DNA from 2 places in the Holtiella tumoricola genome. Region 2 is predicted to be linked to the other one. Evidence: predicted binding sites of a transcription regulator. Region 2 holds the regulator's gene; the other holds the start of a gene.

Region 1 (10,818 bases), on a different contig from region 2:
GCAGGTTATCGGTTCGAGTCCGATCGTCGGCTTATGGAGGGGTTCCCGAGTGGCCAAAGGGGGCAGACTGTAAATCTGTTGGCACCGCCTTCGAAGGTTCGAATCCTTCTCCCTCCATCCCAAAAAGTCCTACAAACGTAAGTTTGTAGGACTTTTTTATTTGCTAAAAATAATTAAGGGATTATTTAGGATAATTAATACTTTATAAGGAAAACATATCATTTAAAGGCATATTAATTTGGAGGATGTATGAAAAGAAAATTAATTAAACAAAGTCTCATTTTAGCCTTAATATTTGTGTTATTTGTACCCAGTATTAAGGCTACAGCCAGTATTTCAAATCAACAATTAGAGAAAAGTATAGATAAAATTGAAAATATAAGAAAGCAGTATATGTCCATATCACAAAATGGGTATATTAATCATTTTCAGCAGAAATCCAATAAAAGTAATATAGATTTAGTCCATGTGTATATTTCACAAATATCAGATATTAGAACTGAATTAGAGGAATATAAAAAGAACGATTTAGATAAATTTGCTAAAAGAAAAATAACCACTCTGATTGCGATAACTTTATATTTAGAAGATATGGGACAAAATCTGATCGATTATTTGTCAGAAACTAAAGTGCAAGATCAAGTTGATTATTACGATATCCATTTAAGAATCAATAGTTTTATATTAAGTGCTTTGACAAATGTAAAGGATGAATTATCTTTAAAATAAATATAGAATTTTTTTGCTAGCATAATAATCATCAAATCTCTAGATAATAAGTAAGTAACAATTTATTAGGAGGTATTCAAGATGGCAAAAGAAACTGGCTTTGCAAATTTCACACCTAAACAAGCAAAAGACTATGAAAAACAATCTAAAGAAGGTAAGAAAACATCATCTTTAAAGAAATGAGGTCGTTCTTATGCATAATAACAAAAATAGAATGAAAGATAGAGACAAAAGTAATCCAACTCTAAGAAAAATAGATCCAACAGATAATGCAGATAAAGGTATTATAAACGGTGAAAAAATAGGTGTTCATGGTTGTAAAAACGAAAAGAGTCGTTAATTTTAAATCTTATTAAAGGGAGCTTTCTAAGCTCTCTTTTTCATGTAGAAGAAGTGAAGTGAACCTATCAATAGAGCATATCATAAAGCTCAATCAATCTTTTGTATATGACAGAAATAAATATAATGATAGGATAATAAAAAGTAGTATTAATATAATAAATAACTTCAAATAAGTTTGACATATGTACATAAATAATATTAAACTATAAAGGTATTTTATTATTCTAGGAGGATTTACATATGGCGACACCAATGCCACTTAAACGTATTGCAGATTTTGAAGATTTAGGATTTGGAATGTTTGTACACTGGGGATTGTACTCACAAGTAGGAAAAGGAGAATGGTATCAATCTTTTTATCAAGTACCCAAAGAAAAGTATGAAGAGCTGGTTAAGACCTTTGCAGTAAGACCTTATTATGCAGAAGACATGGTAAAGGTTGCAAAAGCTTCTGGTATGAAATATATTGTACTGACAACAAGGCATCATGATGGCTTCTCATTATTTGATACGAAAGGACTTAATACATATGATGCACCACATGCTATTGGACGCGACCTTGTTCGTGAGTATGTAGATGCATGTAATAAATATGACATTATCCCATTTTTCTATCACACAACATTAGATTGGCATGAAGAAAGCTTTGATAAGGATTTTAAAGCTTATTTAAAATATCTAAGAGACTCTGTAGAAATCCTATGTAGCGAGTATGGTAAAATAGGTGGTTTATGGTTTGATGGAAACTGGAGTAAACCAAATGAAGACTGGGAAGAAGATGCACTTTATGAAGTCATTCGTAAACATCAACCAGATGCTATTATTGTGAATAATACAGGACTTTCTCATAGAGGAGAAAAAGGCAATTTAGAAATAGATAGTGTGACTTTCGAACAAGGTCGCCCAACACGTATGAATCAAGATGGAGCAAGGAAATATTTAGCTACTGAAATGTGTCAAACTCTTAATGATCACTGGGGAGTAGGGGCTCATGACTTTAACTATAAGTCTGTACCTGAAATTATTGAAACCCTTTGCTATAGTAGAAGAATGGGTGCCAATTACCTTTTAAATATTGGATTAGAGCCAGATGGTACAGTACCAGAAATCCAAGGGGCTATGCTCAAACTTGTAGGACAATGGATTGAGTTAGAAGGTGAAGCTATTTACAAAGGTAGACCTTGTGATGATATTTCAGGCGAAGGTCATGACTTTGTACTACGTGTAGACGATCACACACTTTATGCTTTCATCCATGGTTTAAAAGTAACAGGAGATAGCAATGTTGTAGTAGGCGGTTCAGGAAGTGGCCTTAAAAACTTCATTGGTCTGAATCAAAAGATTAAATCCATTGAATGGGTAGACAATCAAGAGTCATTAAGATTTATACAAAATGCAGATGAACGTTTAATGAGTCTTTATGCAACAGGCTTTAGCTATGGTATGAATACAGTAGTACGTGTAGCGAAAATCGTATTAGAATAAATGAAATAGAGCAGTTATGAAAAGAGTAAGATCTAAGATAGAGCTTACTCTTTTTTGATTTTCTATCGTGTTTAAATTCGTTAAAATAATTATATAATAGGGTTGACAAATTAATTAGAAAGGAATATATTAATGGTGTAAACAAATTAGCACTCTTATATATAGAGTGCTAATACATCATAAAATTTTTGAAGGAGGAATTGATATGTTTGGATTAACACCGTTTAATAGAAATGGATTACAAAATAACAATGGAGTAACTGATTTTTACAATGCTATCGATGACTTTTTTAATAACAGTTTTATGCCATTAAGAGATTTAAGAAATGACACTTTTAAAGTCGATATAAAAGAAATAGAGGGTGCCTATTTAATAGAGGCAGAGATGCCAGGTATCAAAAAAGAAGATATTCAAATAGATTATCATAATGAGAGCTTGATTATTGGTGTGAAAAGACAAGAGGAAGTGAATGAGGAACAGCCTAACTATATTCATAGAGAGAGACATATGACAGCGATGAGCCGTAGTATTTATTTGAAAGATATTAATGAACAAGCCATTGAAGCAAAATTAGAAGAAGGCATGCTTAAGATTGTTGTTCCAAAACAAACAGAGGCAAAGCCACCTAGACATCGTATCACAATCCAATAGACTATAAGTAGGTTTATAAGCGTATTTAGGAATAACCCAGTATATTTTATTTAAATGTACGGGGTTATTTTTTTATTCATGAATCCTATAGAAAGCAAGTAGAATAGCTAGAAAGTTTTCTAAAAGTCTTTTAAGAAGAAAATTATTTTACAATAGTACAAAAATATTTTATATTAAAAGAGAGTGTATTTTAACAAATAGGATTAAGAATTAGCCAATATATTTTAATTAGGAGAACATATGAGACAGATAACCCAGAAACCCAAGAATCCTATTATAGCCATTAGTCAAGAACACAAGCAACAAGATCAATTTAGCCAGATGGTAGCATGGGTTGAAGCCCATGGGGGCATAGAGAAAATTGAAAGTGAGTTGGAAAAGTGGGAAAAGAGAGAAGAAGAATTAGAAACACTTTTATTTTTATCTATAGATTTAATAGCTATTTTTAATAATATGGGAAGATTTATTAAGGTAAGTGACAGTTGGAAGACCATTCTTGGTTGGACAGAAGAAGAACTTCTTAATATGAGTTGGAGAGACATTATTCATCCAGATGATATGGAGATATCCTATCAAGCTTCTAGACAAAGAGTAGATGGACCAAGATGTAAAAAGGTGGTTAATCGCTATCGTTGTAAGGAAGGTAACTACAGATGGATTGAATGGAATGGATGTCATATAGAAAAGGAAGAAGCGCTCTTTGTATGTAGTGGTAGAGATATAACCTATGAAAAAGAGATTGAAGAAAAAGAAAGGTTATTACAAGAAGCCCTACAGCTTGAGCAGTTAAAAAGTGAGTTTTTTGCAAATATCTCACATGAGCTTCGCACCCCCATTACAATTATTAAGGCAGCCACACAACTTTTTAATCAATCTTTAGATGAGGATAAGATGGTGGAGGGCGTTTATTTAAAGAAGTATGTAGACTCGATTAAACAAAATTCAAATCGTCTTTTAAGGCTAGTGAATAATTTGATCGATATGACTAAAATAGATGCTGGATATTATGAGATTCATCTAGAAAATCATAATATTGTAAGTGTAGTAGAAGATATTACGATGTCAGTAGTCGAGTATGTAGAAGGTAAAGCCATTGAGCTTATTTTTGATACAGAGATTGAAGAAGCTGTGATTGCTTGTGATCCTGATAAAGTTGAACGTATTATGCTTAACTTATTGTCAAATGCTATCAAATATTCTCCAGAGTTTGGTCAAATACAGGTATATATCGAACAATTAGATCATGAAATAAGAATAGCTGTTTCGGATAATGGAGTAGGCATTCCAGAAAATAGATTACAATATATATTTAACCGATTTACTCAAGTGGATAATACGTTGACAAGAAAGTGTGAAGGAAGCGGGATAGGTCTTTCATTGGTTAAATCTCTTGTAGAAATGCATGGCGGACATGTTTGGGCACAAAGTCAATTAAATGGAGGGACTACAGTCACTTTTTCATTACCCATTAAGCAGGTAACACAGGACATAGATAAAATGCAATCATCAAAAATCATTACCTCTAATATAGAAAGATGTGTTATTGAGTTTTCAGACATCTATCATTTATAAAGGCTCTAAAAGACTATAAAATACAATAAAATACATAAGATATAACTGGGAGGAAGTTATGAATTTTATTATTATCTTTGCTGATCAAATGCATAAATATGCATTAGGGAAATTAAATCAAGAGGTATTTACACCTCATTTAGATCAGTTATGTGAAGAAGGGGTTTTATTTAGAAATGCTTATTCTAACAATCCAATCTGTGGACCTTATAGGGGGACACTTCTAACAGGTCTATATACGAGTCATAATGGTGTACACTATAATGGACAACCCTTACTGAGTGAGACGAAGACATTGGCAGGGGAGCTTAATAAACTAGGTTACGAGACAAGCTTTGTAGGCAAGTGGCATTTAGGAGGAAACGGAAATGAACCTATTTTGCCATCTTTACAAGGTAGCTTTAAGCATTTTTTAGGCTATCAATGCTATAATGGCTTTTTAAAAGACATTATCTTTTGGAATGAACAAGGTGAAAGTCAAGAATATGATGGACACCGTACAGAGATTACAACACATTTAGCCATAGAGAACTTAAGAGCTCTTAAGGCAACCCATAAGTCTTTTCTACAAGTCATAGGTTATCAAGCACCCCACTATCCAGAGCAACCGCTACCAGAGTATGCCAAGCTTTATGAAGGGAAGACTATTTTACATACGCCGGATTATATAGAGGTAGATCCTTATACGCCAACCTACTCACCTTATAGCCCAAGACCTTATGAAAATTGTCCAGATTATCAACGTTATGGCAATAATATGGACGAGTATATAAGGCTTTATAATGGGATGGTCACTCAAGTAGACCATGGTGTTGGAGAAATTCTAAAAGAAGTACAGCGCTTAGGCTTAGAAGAAGATACCCTTATCCTCTTCACCTCTGACCATGGAGATATGCAAGGTAGTCATGGACTGAAGAACAAATGCTTACCTTATGAGAAATCTTGTGGTGTTCCTTTTATTGTAAAGGACCCTATAGGGTTAAAGAATAAAATAAGCGATGCTCTCGTATCAGGGATAGATATCTTTCCTTCCGTAATGGCTTATGCAGAAGAAGCAACAGATGTCACGCTGGATGGTAGAAGCTTTAAGGGGTATTTGCGTGAGGAAGAGGAGACTACCCAAGACTTTGTCGTAGCGGAATATATTTGTCCCAATACAGGCTGGCAAATGATTCGAGACAAACAGTTTAAGTTGTGTGTCCGAACAGCAGATCATACGCCATATCTCCTTTTTGATATGGAAAAAGATCCTTATGAATTGGAGAATTTAATAGAGGATATGCGTTATGCCTCTACTATAGAGCGCTTGATGAAACAATTAGATAGCGCTTTACTCCAATAAAGGCTTTAAGTAAGAAAATAGGAATGAAAAAAGCTACTTATCAAGGTCACCTCATTATGAGGACTGATAAGTAGCTCTTTTTCTAGAATAAATGCCTTTAATTAGATAAGATTGGGTTTAACACAAAGGATAGGTAAGTGCTTCGTACAATCGTAGTCTACTAAGAGTCTATCATCAGCTAAGTCCCTTAGTTTAATATAGTATTGGTCACACTCTATAAATGCAGTTACTTGTTTGGGTGTACCATTAAGGAGAATAGAGGCAGTTACCTTCTCCGGTACTGGAGTAGTCTCTAGTGTTGGAAGTTGTAAGTAAGCCTCTTGGTAGCAAGTGACAACATCACTTTTAAGCCTGGTCCAAGCAGCAGGATGCTGCACGTAGTACTTGGGGCAGACTTTGCCAGTGACATCATAATGACGTAGGATATCTTGGTTCGGGTCTAAGGTATAAGTATGGCAAAGCTTGGCTAGGAGTTGAATAAGGGAGGCATAAGTTGGAAGAGAGAACTGTCCCTCCCAGTCTGGATGGCAGACTTCTATGCCAAGGCTATAGGTATTGGCATTTTTGGCATGGTAGGCACGTTCATTATCTGGGATGCAGTGGATGACTTCGCCATCTAGTCCTACGATGTAGTGGCTACTGGCATAGATGCCTCTGGTACCCGACTTAAGGTTTTCAAAGTAGTTACGATTATTAAGAGCAGAGGTCTTTGGATTGGCTACCCAGTGTACCACAAGCTTTTGGATGTGACTCAGCTTAAGTCCTGGGCGGCTATAAGGGTTGGGTGTAAGAAAGTGTGGGGTAAGCATTAAGTTTATCATAACGTCTCCTTTTAAAAGTAAAATACAAAAAGCTAACCTAAATCTGCCTTCCCCCTTGTAACAATAGGCAGTTTTAAGTTAGCTTTTTGTTTGTGGCAAAGCTTATACCATGTCCAGCCCAAGGCTTACTATCCAAGAAACATCCGATACAAACCTATAGACACTGAATAAGGGGCATGGGGCTCGTAGCTCTAAGTGAAAGGGATGCTATGCATGTATCACGTTGAGGCCAGTTGGCATGACGCTTAGTAAGAGGCTAAAGGGTTGGAGTAGACGCAACTTGTCAAGCAAACAACAATACGCCGATCAAACCTATAAGCAATTACCCTAACTCTACTTTAGATTGCCACCACCAGGGAATAGAGTAGGGGTGCTAAGTGGAACCTGTATCTCAAAGTAAGAAGGGGGAGAACTTACTAGAAGATACACATTTCCATTTAGCGAATGAGTGAAGGAGGAGATGCAAACGGCCTAGGATGTGTTTGCTAGCTCGTCCTTACACCTATATATATACAAAATAGGGTTGGAATTTCCTTACTATTTTTGAAAGAAAAATAGTTTTTGGTGAAAAATCATAAAAGAGAGATAGAAGTATTGTGCAGATTTGCTTCATATTTGGCCTCTTGCCAAGCACGTTCTCTTGCTTCTAAGGCTTCAATGTCAAAATTATGGGTGTACATACGATTGAAAAGACGTGTAGGTTTTACAAAAGGTGTCGTAGAGCTTGGTAAAGCTGGAGCTGCAAATGTAGAGTCAGGCATAGAGGAGGCAAAAGGTGTATAGTTCCCGTCTAAGATGGCAAAGAACTTGTCCGGCTTCAAGATCCAGCTAAGAGATGCTAGGAAAGTGGATGTAGAGAGCCGACCACACAAGAAGTCAGAAGCTTCTACTTGACAAAAGACCGATTTAAAAGTCTCTAGTAGATTAAGCCCCTTAGCAGTGATGTCTTTGACTAAAGTATGTAAGCGCATTTTGGTTGTGAGGGTAAAACGTACCTTGGTACTTAAGCTAGGGCAATAAGTTTCAAATAACTTTTGTACATCTGATTCTATATCTGAAGAAGTGTTTTGATTAGATTTGTTAGGTTTAGTCTCTGAATACCCAGATGAGAGATTCAAACTTCTAAGAAGTCCATTGACTAAGGTCTCATTACGTTCGTAGTAGGTCAGGCGCTTGATACGATCATAGTAAGACAGATAATACTTCCCTTCAAACTTATCCTTGCTTTCTAAGTAAGCCTTTTTAGATTTATATACCTTCCCGATGTTACTAAAAGCTGTACGAAATTCCGTTTTACCAAAGCTTAGCTCCTCTGTCCAACTATCTCCAGTGACATATTGAGGGGCTTCACATGGCTCAAGGAACTTATAAAAGGTTTTGCCACGGGTCACTTTAAACCAATGCTCCAGTTGCATAAAAAGTAGGCTAGAAGTAATGCTGCCTGTATATGGATTAAGCTCTGGGTAATAAATTAATGATTTCATCTAATCGCCTCCTAAATGAGAAAAACTGATTTCTATCTCTCTTTATATACACAACCACCCTTCATTTTCCTCAAAAAAATTTAAAAAAGTACTAAATTTCAATTTCCTCTAGGAAAAACACATTTTCCTTAAAGAAATCATCAAAATCCTTAAGGGAAAAGCTATTTTCCTTAAAGAAATGGCCAAAACCCTTAAGGAAAATGACAAATCCCCAATTTTACGAGATGTTTCATAAGAGGTAAAGTAAAGGTGCGCAAATACAAAAGCTGCAGCGGAAAATTAGGTGAAGCATGTATGAAGTAATTGAGGAATTAGTGAGAAAAAGTAAAAGTCATAGTCTATATAGCTATGAACTATGGCAGCATTTTGAACCACTTTGTACCAAGTGGGCACATAAGCTGAAAGAAGTGGACTATAGTGTGGAGGATTTGATGCAAGAAAGTTATTTGATTTTATGTACAGCCATAGATACATACAATCAAGATAAAGAGATTTCTTTCTCGGCCTATTACAAAGTGATGCTCTATAGATGGGGGAGTAATTATAGACGTAAGAATAGAGAGGTACTTGTTGTAGAGGAGAGAGAAGAAAACTTTTGGGATAGGATACAAGATGAGCAAGTTCAAGTTGAGCAACAAATACTCCAAAAAGAAGTGGTAAAAAGTATAGAGTGGGCTTTACATAGGTTAAGTGAAAAAGAACGAAAATTAATGATTAAGCTTTACTTTAGTGAAAAAAGTTTGAATGACTTGGCAACGGCTGAAGGCTTGTCCTATAAGGCCTTAACGAGTAAGAAATATTATCTTCTCAAAAAACTTAAGAAAATCTTTGAGGAAAATCCAGACCTATTGTGTATATAGTAAGTATAAGCAACCGGTGCTTAAAACACATTTAAACTCAAGGAGGAATGGATATGGCAATTCGAAGCGTACTAGAAGAAGTGAAAGTAGCACTTAAATTTACAAAAGGCTCACAAACTATAGGGCACTGCAACAAACAAGCAACAGACGAAAGCTTACATACGTTAGGCACAGCTATTGGCAGCTTAAATGCAGAATCACTCCAATCCGTTACAAAAGTCACAGAAACCTTATTACTTCTAGAAGCCTAACCAATTGAGCCGACTTACATAATGGCAACATAGGTTACAGCGAGTGCACATCTTAGAGACAACAGTTTGTAGGCTATTGATAAAAACTTAAAAATTTAACCTGGAACAATGCTTTAACAGAAGAAAATAATAACACTAACTTAGGAGGAATCTCAGTATGGAAGTTACAAAAAGAAATTTAGTTCTTACCTTTGGTACACCAGCCAAGACAGAAGAGTTGATCACCATCTCTAGCCCAGCAGAAACCCTTTCAGGTACACAAGTAAAAGAAGCCATGACAAAGGCGTTAGGCAGTGGTGCCATTGGGGAGAATGTTCAAGCCAACAGTATCGTAGGGGCTAAATATGTGATTCAACAAGTGGATGCTATTGATCTTGATGAGGCATAAGAGATGGAACAAATCTTAAGTCAAATTGGTAATTTTGGCTTTCCCATTATCTTGTCCATGTACTTACTTATTCGTATTGAAAGCAAAATAGAGACATTAGCAAACACCATTACACATCTTAGCCAAGTATTAGAATCTAGAGAATAGCAAAAGACCAGCTCTCGAAAATGAGAGCTGGTCTTTTTTTACTATGTATTTAGTTATTCTTTTTAGAAATAGAAGTAAGATATTCTAGTGTATAAGAATAGTCGACAATGTTGGGCTCAAAATCTAAACGCATATGTGGAAAAACATGAAGTAAGAAGTGATCATGTAAAATATAGCTAGCTTGAAATTTCGATTTTAAGCATTGAAGGGAAGAAAGGTGTGTGATCTCTTGGCCATTTTTAAGAATGAAGGTGTGTAGATCCTTAAAGCCACTTAATGCTGCAAGATTAATATAACCCGTACACCAGTTATTTTTAGTATGAACTTCGCGTGCTTTATAAGGAAGAAAAACATCTATTGGAGTAAGTGGAATAGGTGATTGAATTGAAGAAGGAAGCATACGTAAAGCACGATTTCTGAGAAGGGTAGAAGGAATATGATAGGCAGCAAGTAAGTGATCGATTACATCTTTAATAGATTCAGGATAGATTTGTTCTGAGTTATCTTCAAAGCGAATACGTGTGCAGTCTTGTCCAAGTAACAATGTAGGAATACTTGTGTTGAAAAATGGTTCAATAACATAGATTTTCTTAGTACGTAACTCTTCATAAGGTGCTAAATAGATCATTAATAATACCCCCCATATTATAAATGTATAAGATAAACTCTTAATATGACTTAATTATACATAAAAATTAAATAAAATACAATAAAATATTGAAAATTTTATAAAAAAAATATATTT
Region 2 (10,818 bases):
AGGGGTTATTATCTTCTGTAGAGTTAAAGAAGGCACTGTGAAAAAAGGCATGAAAATTCGTATGATGGCAACAAAAGCGGAGTTTGATGTTGTAGAAGTAGGTACATTTGGAGCAGGTGTTTTCCGTCCTATGGATGATTTAAAACCAGGTGAAGTAGGATATATTACAGCAAGTATTAAAAATGTAACAGATACAAGCGTAGGAGATACAGTAACAGATGCGCTTCATCCAGCAACTGAAGCATTACCAGGATACAAAAAAGTTAATCCAATGGTATACTGTGGTCTTTATCCAGCAGATGGTGCAAAATACGGTGACCTTCGTGATAGTTTAGAAAAGCTTCAACTTAATGATGCAGCACTTGTATTTGAACCTGAAACTTCAATTGCTTTAGGATTTGGATTTAGATGTGGTTTCTTAGGATTACTCCATATGGAGATTATTCAAGAGCGTCTTGAACGTGAATATAACTTAGATCTTGTTACAACAGCGCCTAACGTTATTTATCACGTTTACAAAACAAATGGTGAAAAGCTTGAGCTTTCTAATCCATCTAACTTACCAGACCCATCTAACATTAAGCATATGGAAGAACCGATGGTAAAAGCACAAGTTATTGTACCTTCAGATTATGTAGGGGCTGTTATGGACCTTTGCCAAGAAAGACGTGGTATTTACCATGGTATGGAATATTTAGAAGCAACGCGCGCAGTACTCACTTATGAGCTCCCGCTTAATGAAATTATTTATGACTTCTTTGATGCACTTAAATCAAGAACACGCGGTTATGCATCATTTGATTATGAACTCTCAGGTTATACAGAATCTAAGCTTGTAAAACTTGATATTCTTGTAAATAAAGAAATGGTGGATGCCCTTTCTCTTATTGTGCATGAATCTAATGCCGTTGAAAAAGGGAGAAAGATTGTAGAAAAACTTAAAAAAGAAATTCCAAAACATTTATTTGAAATTCCTATCCAAGCTGCAATTGGAAATAAAGTTATTGCCAGAGAAACAATTAGTGCGATGCGTAAAGACGTACTTGCTAAATGTTATGGTGGAGATATTTCACGTAAACGTAAACTACTAGAGAAACAAAAAGAAGGTAAGAAACGTATGCGCCAAGTTGGTAACGTAGAAGTACCACAAGCAGCGTTCATGAGCGTTTTAAAATTAGACGAATAGAGGACGACTATGAAAATAGGATTGTATGTACACATACCTTTTTGCCATTCTAAATGCTATTACTGTGACTTTTTATCTTTCCCAAAACGTGAGAAAGAAGAAGAGTATATTACAGCGTTGATAGCAGAGATTGCAAATTACGGTAAAGATTTTGCGGGTGTACACACAATAAAAAGTCTATTTATAGGTGGAGGTACCCCAACGGTACTTTCACCTTTTTTATTAGACAAATTGTGTGAAGCCCTACGTAAGCATTTTATATTAGAAGAAGATGTTGAGTGGACAATAGAGGCTAATCCAGGAACTATATTAGAAGAGCATGCTCATGTATTTAAAAAGCATGGTGTGAATCGTGTAAGCTTAGGACTACAAGCTGCACAAAATAACTTATTAAAGAGTATAGGGCGTATTCATACTTATGAAGAGTGGGAGCAAAGTATTGAAAGGTTGAAAAAGGTAGGGATTACTAATCTGAATACAGATATTATGTTTAGCTTACCAGATCAAACATTAGAAAATTGGAAAGAAACCCTACAAAAAGTGGTTAATCTTGGATTACCACATTTATCAGCCTATTCACTTATCATAGAAGACGGAACTGTATTTGGTGATCGTTATGAACAAGGTACTTTAAAAGAAGTAGAAGAAGAATTAGACAGAAGCTTCTATGAATATGTAAAAGGTTATTTAAAAGAGAAGGGGTATCATCAATACGAACTTTCAAACTGGTCAAAAGCTGGTTATGAATGTGAGCATAATAAAGTTTATTGGAATTGTGAACCCTATTTAGGTATTGGACTAGGTGCCCATAGTTATATGATGCACGAGAGATTTAGTAATACAACAGACTTTAAAGATTATCTAGCTGCACAAGGTGACACAAATAAAATTATTGTTGCAAGAGAAAAGATTACAAAAAAAATGGCTATGGAAGAATTTATGTTTTTAGGATTAAGACTATGTGTAGGAATAAGTACACAAGAATTCCAGCAACGCTTTAAGTATTCAATTTTTGATATCTATGGGAAACAGCTGGATGAATGGATGAAGAAAGGACTATTGGTTCATAATAACGATAGACTTTATTTAACAGAACAAGGTAAAGATATATCCAATCAAATCTTCGCCTCATTCCTATTAGATGAAGAAGTAGAGTAGTGCATATTATATACAAAAAACGTTATCAAATTGTTCAAAATATGTTTAAAGAATCTTATTGACATATCACCTAAAGAGTGATATCTTAAATCTATAGTTAGCACTCAAGTTTAGTGAGTGCTAACAATGCAAAAGGAAGTGATATCATGGATATAAATGAAAGAAAGCGAAAGATTCTTGAAGCCATTGTTCATGATTATATACAAACAGGGGATCCAGTAGGTTCTAGAACCATATCTAAGAAATATGACTTAGGTGTAAGTTCTGCAACGATTCGTAATGATATGGCCGATCTTGAAGATTTAGGCTTAATCATGCAACCACATACTTCCGCTGGGCGTATACCTTCAGACAAGGGCTACAGACTTTATGTAGATAATTTAATGCAGTGTCCTGATATTGCACCTGATGTACAACAATTTATTGCAGAGGTGATCAATAATAAGTTTGACAAGATAGACAAATTATTAGAGGAAACTGCGAAGCTTATTTCGGCAGTTACACACTATGCAACTATTGCTTCCCCACCAACGATTAACCAAACAAAGATTAAACATCTGCAGTTGGTACCCGTAGATGACAGAAGTGTTGCACTCGTTGTTGTAACCGACACAAACATTGTTAGACATTATGTTATTCGTACTAAGAAGTTAATAGATTATTCACTTTGCGGTATCTTAACAAATATTATTAATGAGAGCTTAATTGGTACTTCACTAGATGAACTAAGTGTTGATAAACTACGCATCCTAGAAGAGCGTATGTTTGGCTATAAAGATATCTCAGTTGATTTAATGAATGCCATTATTGATACATTAGAAATGGAAGATGTACCAAACATTTTTACAAGAGGTATGACGAATATTTTAAGCTTCCAAGAGTTTAATGACATTGAAAAGGCTAAAAAACTTCTAGAAGTGCTTGAACAAAAACCATATCTTGTAAAGATGTTAAAAGCTAAACCAACAAAAGAAGTCAGTATTAGTATTGGTGAGGAAAATGGCCTAGAACCTATGAGTGAATGTAGTGTTATTACAACAAGCTATGATATAGGTGAGTATAACTTAGGAACAATAGGTATTATTGGTCCAAAGCGTATGAACTATGGGCAGGTTGTATCATTACTTGATCATATTTCTTACCATATTCAAAATATGCTCATTGAAGCAAAAGAGTAGAGAGAGAAAGGATGCTGATTCATGGAAGATAAAGAAATGCAAACATCCACTATGCAAGATGAAACAGTAGAAACAACAAACGAAGAAAATGTAGTTGAAGAAACTACTGGCACTTGTGAAGGGGAAGTTGTAGAAGAAACAGAAGAAAAACCAAAAGCGGATGAAAACTTAGAAAGACTCCAAAGACTAATGGCAGAGTTTGATAACTACCGCAAACGTACAGAAAAAGAAAAACAAAATATTTATGACTTAGCAGTAAGCTCTACACTTACAGAACTTTTAGGTACAGTTGATAATTTAGAACGTGCGCTTAAACAAGAAAGTGAAGATAAATCTTTCTATGAGGGCGTATCTATGATTTATAAACAACTTATAAGTTCACTTGAAAAGTTACATGTAACACCAATTGAAGCAGCAGGTGAAACATTTAATCCAGATTATCATAATGCAGTTTTACACATAGAAGATGATAGTTTAGGTGAAAATATCGTTGCTGAAGAACTTCAAAAAGGTTATTTATATAAAGAAAAAGTTATTCGCTACAGTATGGTAAAAGTAGCTAATTAATCGTAAATAGAAATTAGGAGGAAAGTAAAATGGGTAAAATTATTGGTATTGACTTAGGAACAACAAACTCTTGTGTGGCAGTAATGGAAGGTGGAAAACCAGTTGTTATTGTAAATGCAGACGGAAATAGAACAACACCTTCAGTTGTAGGTTTCACAAAAACAGGTGAAAGACTTGTAGGGGATGTAGCAAAACGTCAAGCAATTACAAATCATGATCGTACAGTAGCATCTATTAAACGCCATATGGGTACTAACCATAGAGTAACAATCGATGGTAAAGATTACTCACCACAAGAAATTTCAGCAATTACACTTCAAAAACTTAAATCAGATGCAGAAAGCTATTTAGGTGAAGCAGTAACAGAAGCTGTTATTACAGTTCCTGCATACTTCTCAGATAGCCAAAGACAAGCAACAAAAGATGCTGGTCGTATTGCAGGTCTTGATGTAAAACGTATCATCAATGAACCAACAGCAGCAGCTTTAGCATATGGTCTTGAAAATGAACAAGAACAAAAAATTATGGTATATGACCTTGGTGGTGGTACATTCGACGTATCTATCATCGAAATCGGTGACGGTGTTATCGAAGTATTAGCAACAAGTGGAGATAACCACTTAGGTGGAGATGACTTCGACCAACGTATTATCAACTACTTAGTAGAAGAATTCAAAAAACAAGAAGGCGAAGACTTATCAGCTGATAAAATGGCTATGCAACGTTTAAAAGAAGCAGCTGAAACAGCTAAAAAAGAACTTTCTTCAAAATCAACAGCGAATATCTTAATTCCATTCATCTGTGCAGCAGGTAAAAACTTAGATGTAACACTTACACGTGCTAAATTTGATGAACTTACAAGTGATCTTGTAGAACGTACAATGGGACCAGTAAGAACAGCACTTAACGATGCAGGTCTTAATGCATCTGAACTTGATAAAGTATTATTAGTAGGTGGTTCAACACGTATTCCAGCTGTTCAAGAAGCTGTTAAACGTATTACAGGAAAAGAACCATTCAAAGGTATTAACCCAGATGAATGTGTTGCAGTTGGAGCAGGTATTCAAGGTGGTAAACTTTCAGGTGAAGCAGGGGTAGGCGATATCCTTCTTCTTGACGTAACACCACTTTCATTAGGTATTGAAACATTAGGTGGGGTAGCGACAGTTCTTATTCCAAGAAATACAACAATCCCAACAAAGAAAAGCCAAGTATTCTCAACAGCAGCAGATAACCAACCAGCAGTTGATATCCATGTTGTTCAAGGTGAAAGACCAATGGCTAACCAAAACAAAACTTTAGGTAACTTCAAATTAGATGGTATTATGCCAGCTCCACGTGGTATTCCACAAATCGAAGTTGGATTTGATATCGATGCTAATGGTATTGTTAAAGTTTCTGCTAAAGACCTTGGTACTGGTAAAGAACAACACATCACAATCACTGCAAGTACAAACTTAAGTGATGATGAAATCAACAAAGCAGTTGCTGAAGCTGAACAATATGCAGCTGAAGATAAAAAACGTAAAGAAGCAATCGATGTGAAAAACGAAGCAGATAGCATGGTATTCCAAACAGAAAAAATGATGAAAGACATGGAAGATAAATTAGAAGCAGCAGATAAAGCAGATGTTGAGGCTAAACTTAATGCATTAAAAGAAATCAACAACCGTGTAAATATCGAAACAATCACAGATGCTGAAGTAAATGAACTTAAAGAAGCTAAAGAAGCTTTAACACAAGCGTTCTACGCAATTTCTGAGAAAATGTACGCACAAGCAGCACCACAAGGTGAACCAGGAATGGATGGAGCAGGTGCTACAAACAATGCAAACGATGATGTAATCGATGCAGACTTCAAAGAAGAATAATAAAAAGTGAACAACCAAGTAGAACGGTCAAAGAGATTTCTCTTTGACTGTTTCTACGTTATGCTTGTATAGAGGCACAACAGTCAGTATAATGGAATATGTTAATGAGATGGGATGGTGATAACCGTGGCAAAAAGAGATTATTATGAAGTGCTTGGTGTACAAAAAGGTGCATCGGACGCAGAAATTAAAAAAGCCTATAGAAAATTAGCAAAGCAATATCATCCGGATACAAATGAAGGAGATAAAGAAGCTGAGGCTAAATTTAAAGAAGCAAGTGAAGCTTATGAAATATTAAGTGACCAAGAAAAAAGAAGTGCCTATGATAGATTTGGACATAGTGCATTTGAACAAGGTGGTGCTGGTGGAGCAGGTGGCTTTGGCGGCGGTTTCGACTTTGATATGGATGATATCTTTGGCAGTGTATTTGGTGATATGTTTGGTGGAGGCGGTAGACGTCGTCCTCGTGGTCCAAGACCAGGTAACGATATCAAACAAACCATTCAAGTTGATTTTGCAGAAGCTGCTTTTGGCGTAGAAAAAGAAATTAAAATTCAAACATCAGAAACTTGTGAAACATGTCATGGGACAAAAGCTAAACCAGGAACAAGTGCTACAACATGTACAAAATGTAATGGTACAGGTCAAGTGCGTGTAACACAACGTACGATTTTAGGTGCGATGCAAAGTGTTCAAACATGTGATGCCTGTCATGGAGAAGGAAAAGTTGTAAGTGACCCTTGCCCAAATTGTCATGGACAGGGTAAAGTAAGAGTAAGTAAAAATATTACAGTAAGCATTCCAGCAGGTATTGACCATGGTCAAACTTTACGTATTCAAGGTAAAGGTGAAGCAGGAGATGTGGGTGCACCAAACGGTGACTTACTTTTAACTGTATATATTAAATCACATGAGCTTTTTGAACGTCGTGGAATGGATGTTTATATGCGTATGCCAATCAGCTTTGCTCAAGCTGCATTAGGGGCAGAACTTTCTATCCCAACATTAGATGGAAACGTGAAGTTTAATATTAGTGAAGGTACACAAACAGGTACAACATTTAGATTACAAGGTAAAGGTATTCCAAGCTTACGTAATAAGAAACAACGTGGTGACCAATATGTTGAAGTCTATGTAGAAGTACCTAAAAATCTTACAACTAAACAAAAAGAGTTATTGAAAGAATTTGCAGATGGTACTGTTGACCATCAGCCTGAACAAATGAATTTTAAGAAAAAACTAGAGAAGTTCTTTGGTAAAAACTAAAGAAGAACAAGTAGGAGGATTACCCAGTGGATTATATTCAAATAGCTATTGAAACAACAAGAGAAGCAGTAGAGGCCATCAGTTATTTTTTAGTAGAGGAAATGTCAGGTGGAGTGGAGATTTGTGATCCACAAGATGTATTAACACAAGATCGTAGCCAAGTACTTTTTGATTTAATTGATGACAGCCTTATCAGTGAGGATATGGACACTGTGGTAGTGAAAGCTTATTTTTCAACTGAAATTAATATAGAAGAAAAAGTAGAAGCGATTAAAGGACATTTAAAACATATTAGTGAGTTTTTAAATGTCGGAACAGGTAAAATGACGTTATTAGATATCCCAGAAGAAAAATGGGCAAATGAATGGAAAAAATACTATAAACCAGTTAAACTGGGTGATCATATTGTTATTAAACCAAAATGGGAAGCATACGATGCACAAGCACAAGATTTAGTAATCGAAATGGATCCAGGTATGGCATTTGGAACAGGAACACATGAAACAACAGCTATGTGTGCAGAGCTTGTGGAAAAATATATGCAACCAAATCAAACAATCGTTGATATTGGAACAGGTAGTGGGATTTTAGGCATCATTGCAGCGAAAATGGGTGCAGAACGTGTTATTGGTGTAGACATCGACCCAGTAGCTGTAAAAGTTGCAAAAGAAAACGTGGAATATAACCACGTAGAAGATAAAATGGAAGTACATGCAGGTAATTTAATAGATGTTGTTAAGCAAAAAGGTAATATTGTTGTATCAAATATTATTGCAGATGTAATTATTATGCTTGCAGAAGAAGTAAATGAAGTAATGGAAGATGATGGACTTTGGATTGCTTCTGGAATCATTGAAATGAGAAAAGAAGATGTTATTGCTGCAATTGAGAAGAACCATTTTGAGATTGTCGAAATCAAACAACAAAGAGAATGGTTAGCGATTGTAAGTAAAAGGAGCAAGTAAAATGCCAAAGTTCTTTGTAAAACCTGCAAATATATTCGAAAAAGAAATTATTATTGATGACGAAAATGTTAATCATATGAAAAATGTGCTCAGATTACAAATGGGCGATGAAATTATAATAAATGATAGACAAGGTCATGACTATAAGTGTATAATAAGTGCAATAGAAAGTAGTAAAATTATAGCTTGTATCAATAGTGTAGTGGATTCATCTAGTGAACCTTCTACTGAAGTCACTCTTTTTCAATCTCTTATTAAAGGGGAAAAGATGGAATGGGTGATTCAAAAGGCTGTTGAAATAGGAGTGACTAGGATTGTACCTCTTTGTACAACACGATGTGTCGTAAAATTAGATAGTCCTAAAAAAATGGCCTCTAAGATTGAAAGATGGAATAAGATAGCAGAATCAGCAGCTAAACAAAGTGGTAGGGGAATTGTACCAGAAGTCATTGCCCCTATGAACTTTAAAGAAGCACTTGCATTTGCTGCTAATAATAAATTATTTACCATCATTCCTTATGAAAAGGAGCATGAAAAGGGTATCAGACAAGTTTTACAAAATACATCATCTACGAGTTTTGGGCTTTATATTGGTCCAGAAGGTGGATTTACAGAAGAGGAAGTTGAAGAAGCAATTCGTAATCATGTTCACTCAGTTAGCTTAGGTAATCGTATTTTACGTAGTGAAACGGCAAGTTTAGTAACACTTACCAATATAATGTACGAAATGGGAGAGATGGGATAATGAGTGAACTCACGTTTTTGGTAGTAGATGATGCTGTATTTATGCGCACAGTACTAAAAAAGATGTTAGTTGAGGCATCTTATACGGTTGTAGGAGAAGCGGGAAATGGTTTAGAGGCCATTGAACTAGCTAAAAAACTTCAACCAGACATGATGACTTTAGATATTACGATGCCTGAGATGGATGGGCTTCAAGCAATTGAAGCTATATTACAAGTAAGTCCAAATACTAAGATTATTATGTGCTCTGCCATGGGACAACAGTCTAGAGTAGTTGAAGCCATTAAAAGAGGTGCTAAGGACTTTATTGTGAAGCCTTTTGAAAAAGCACGAGTTCTTCAAGCGATTGAAAATGTAAAAAATCTTTAAATGGGGGAATACTTCCCCCATTTTTTATGGAATAAAAATGATTTTAACGGAATAAGAGGGAAAAAGGATGAAAGAAGTATACTTAGATAATGCAGCAACAACTAAGCCGTTAGACTTAACCATAGAAGCTGTGTCTACTGTTATGCGTGATTATTATGGAAATCCATCTTCTTTGCATAAAAAGGGCATTGAAGCGGAAAATAAGATAAAAGAATGTACAACTTATTTTGCAAATGTATTAGGTTGTACAGAAGATGAAATATACTATACGTCTGGTGGTACAGAAAGTAATAATTTAGCCATATTAGGAACAGCTTGGGCTTATCATAAAGTAGGTAAAAGAATTCTAACAACAGCAATCGAACATCCTTCTGTTGGAGATGTTTTTAAACATTTAGAAACACAAGGATTTGAAGTATTAGTAATTCCAGTAGATGAAAAAGGCTACATTGGTGAGAAGTTTTTAGAAGAAGCAATTAATGAAGACACGACTTTAGTAAGCATTATGCATGTGAACAATGAGATTGGTACGATACAAGATATTGAACGTATTGGAAAGCTCATTAAAACAAAAAATCCAAAGACATTCTTTCATGTAGATGCTGTACAATCATTTACCAAAGTTCCAATTTCTGTACGCAAAGCTCAAATTGATTTACTTTCTATAAGTGGTCATAAGTTTTATGGCCCTAGAGGTGTAGGCCTTTTCTATAAAAGTAAGAAGGTACGTGTACTCAATCAATTACATGGAGGTGGCCAACAAAAGAACTTACGTTCAGGAACTGAAAATGTTCCAGCTATTTATGGGATGTATGTGGCCGCACGCTATGCAATGGAAAATCAACAAACCCTTCTTGCAAGTTATTTAGAGGCAAAAACTTATTTAGCAGAACATATTCTAGGTGAAATCGAAGAAACTTATTTAAATGGAGATACAATTGATAAAAGTGCACCACATATCTTAAATATTGGTTTTAAGGATGTACGTGCAGAAGTGCTTTTACATGCACTTGAGCAACATCAAATCTATGTATCATCAGGTTCAGCATGTGCTTCAAATAAAGTAGCTAAAAGCGGTACGCTAGCAGCTTTAGGTCTTAAGGATCAAGCATTAGATAGTGCCATTCGTTTTTCCTTTAGTAAGGATATTACAAAAGAAGACCTAGATTATTGTATAGATATACTTAAGAAACAAGTAGCTTTACTTAGAAAATTTACTTTAGGAGGAAAGAAAAGATGACAAATGTTTTCTTAGTCAAATACGGAGAACTTGCCATTAAAGGTAAGAACCGATTTATTTTTGAAAATAGATTAGTAGCAACAATTAGAAAAAATCTTAAACCGATTGGGAAATTTGAGGTTAGAAAAGAACAAGGGCGTATTACAGTAGAACCTGCGGATAATAGTATTGAACCAGAAGTAATTATGGAAAGATTAAGCCGTATCTTTGGTATTATTGGTATTTCATATGGGATTAAAATGAATGAACGTTCTATGGAAGCTATTCAAACTTT

Evidence for each region. The regulator HrcA, encoded in region 2, represses chaperone genes, less so after heat shock. The targets are predictions, from matches to a motif close to TGTTAGCACTCNNNNNNNNNGAGTGCTAACA.
Region 1: the regulator HrcA is predicted to act here: its motif matches at 2,701-2,731, upstream of PBV87_RS19030 (Hsp20/alpha crystallin family protein).

Annotation. Positions count from the first base shown of each region.
Region 1 is NZ_JAQIFT010000066.1:180-10,997, forward strand. It holds tRNA gene PBV87_RS19005 (tRNA-Thr) at 1-32, shown strand, start outside; tRNA gene PBV87_RS19010 (tRNA-Tyr) at 36-117, shown strand; gene PBV87_RS19015 (hypothetical protein) at 250-729, shown strand; gene PBV87_RS19020 (hypothetical protein) at 944-1,069, shown strand; gene PBV87_RS19025 (alpha-L-fucosidase) at 1,312-2,556, shown strand; gene PBV87_RS19030 (Hsp20/alpha crystallin family protein) at 2,762-3,208, shown strand; gene PBV87_RS19035 (PAS domain-containing sensor histidine kinase) at 3,449-4,780, shown strand; gene PBV87_RS19040 (sulfatase-like hydrolase/transferase) at 4,839-6,122, shown strand; gene PBV87_RS19045 (peptidoglycan recognition protein family protein) at 6,224-6,943, opposite strand; gene PBV87_RS19050 (hypothetical protein) at 7,516-8,427, opposite strand; gene PBV87_RS19055 (sigma-70 family RNA polymerase sigma factor) at 8,718-9,287, shown strand; gene PBV87_RS19060 (DUF1659 domain-containing protein) at 9,341-9,538, shown strand; gene PBV87_RS19065 (DUF2922 family protein) at 9,696-9,926, shown strand; gene PBV87_RS19070 (YvrJ family protein) at 9,930-10,073, shown strand; gene PBV87_RS19075 (hypothetical protein) at 10,123-10,701, opposite strand.
Region 2 is NZ_JAQIFT010000068.1:8,129-18,946, reverse strand. It holds gene lepA (translation elongation factor 4) at 1-1,186, shown strand, start outside; gene hemW (radical SAM family heme chaperone HemW) at 1,196-2,344, shown strand; gene hrcA (heat-inducible transcriptional repressor HrcA) at 2,491-3,522, shown strand; gene grpE (nucleotide exchange factor GrpE) at 3,544-4,089, shown strand; gene dnaK (molecular chaperone DnaK) at 4,119-5,960, shown strand; gene dnaJ (molecular chaperone DnaJ) at 6,075-7,226, shown strand; gene prmA (50S ribosomal protein L11 methyltransferase) at 7,253-8,191, shown strand; gene PBV87_RS19300 (16S rRNA (uracil(1498)-N(3))-methyltransferase) at 8,193-8,936, shown strand; gene PBV87_RS19295 (response regulator) at 8,936-9,304, shown strand; gene PBV87_RS19290 (cysteine desulfurase family protein) at 9,372-10,544, shown strand; gene thiI (tRNA uracil 4-sulfurtransferase ThiI) at 10,541-10,818, shown strand, end outside.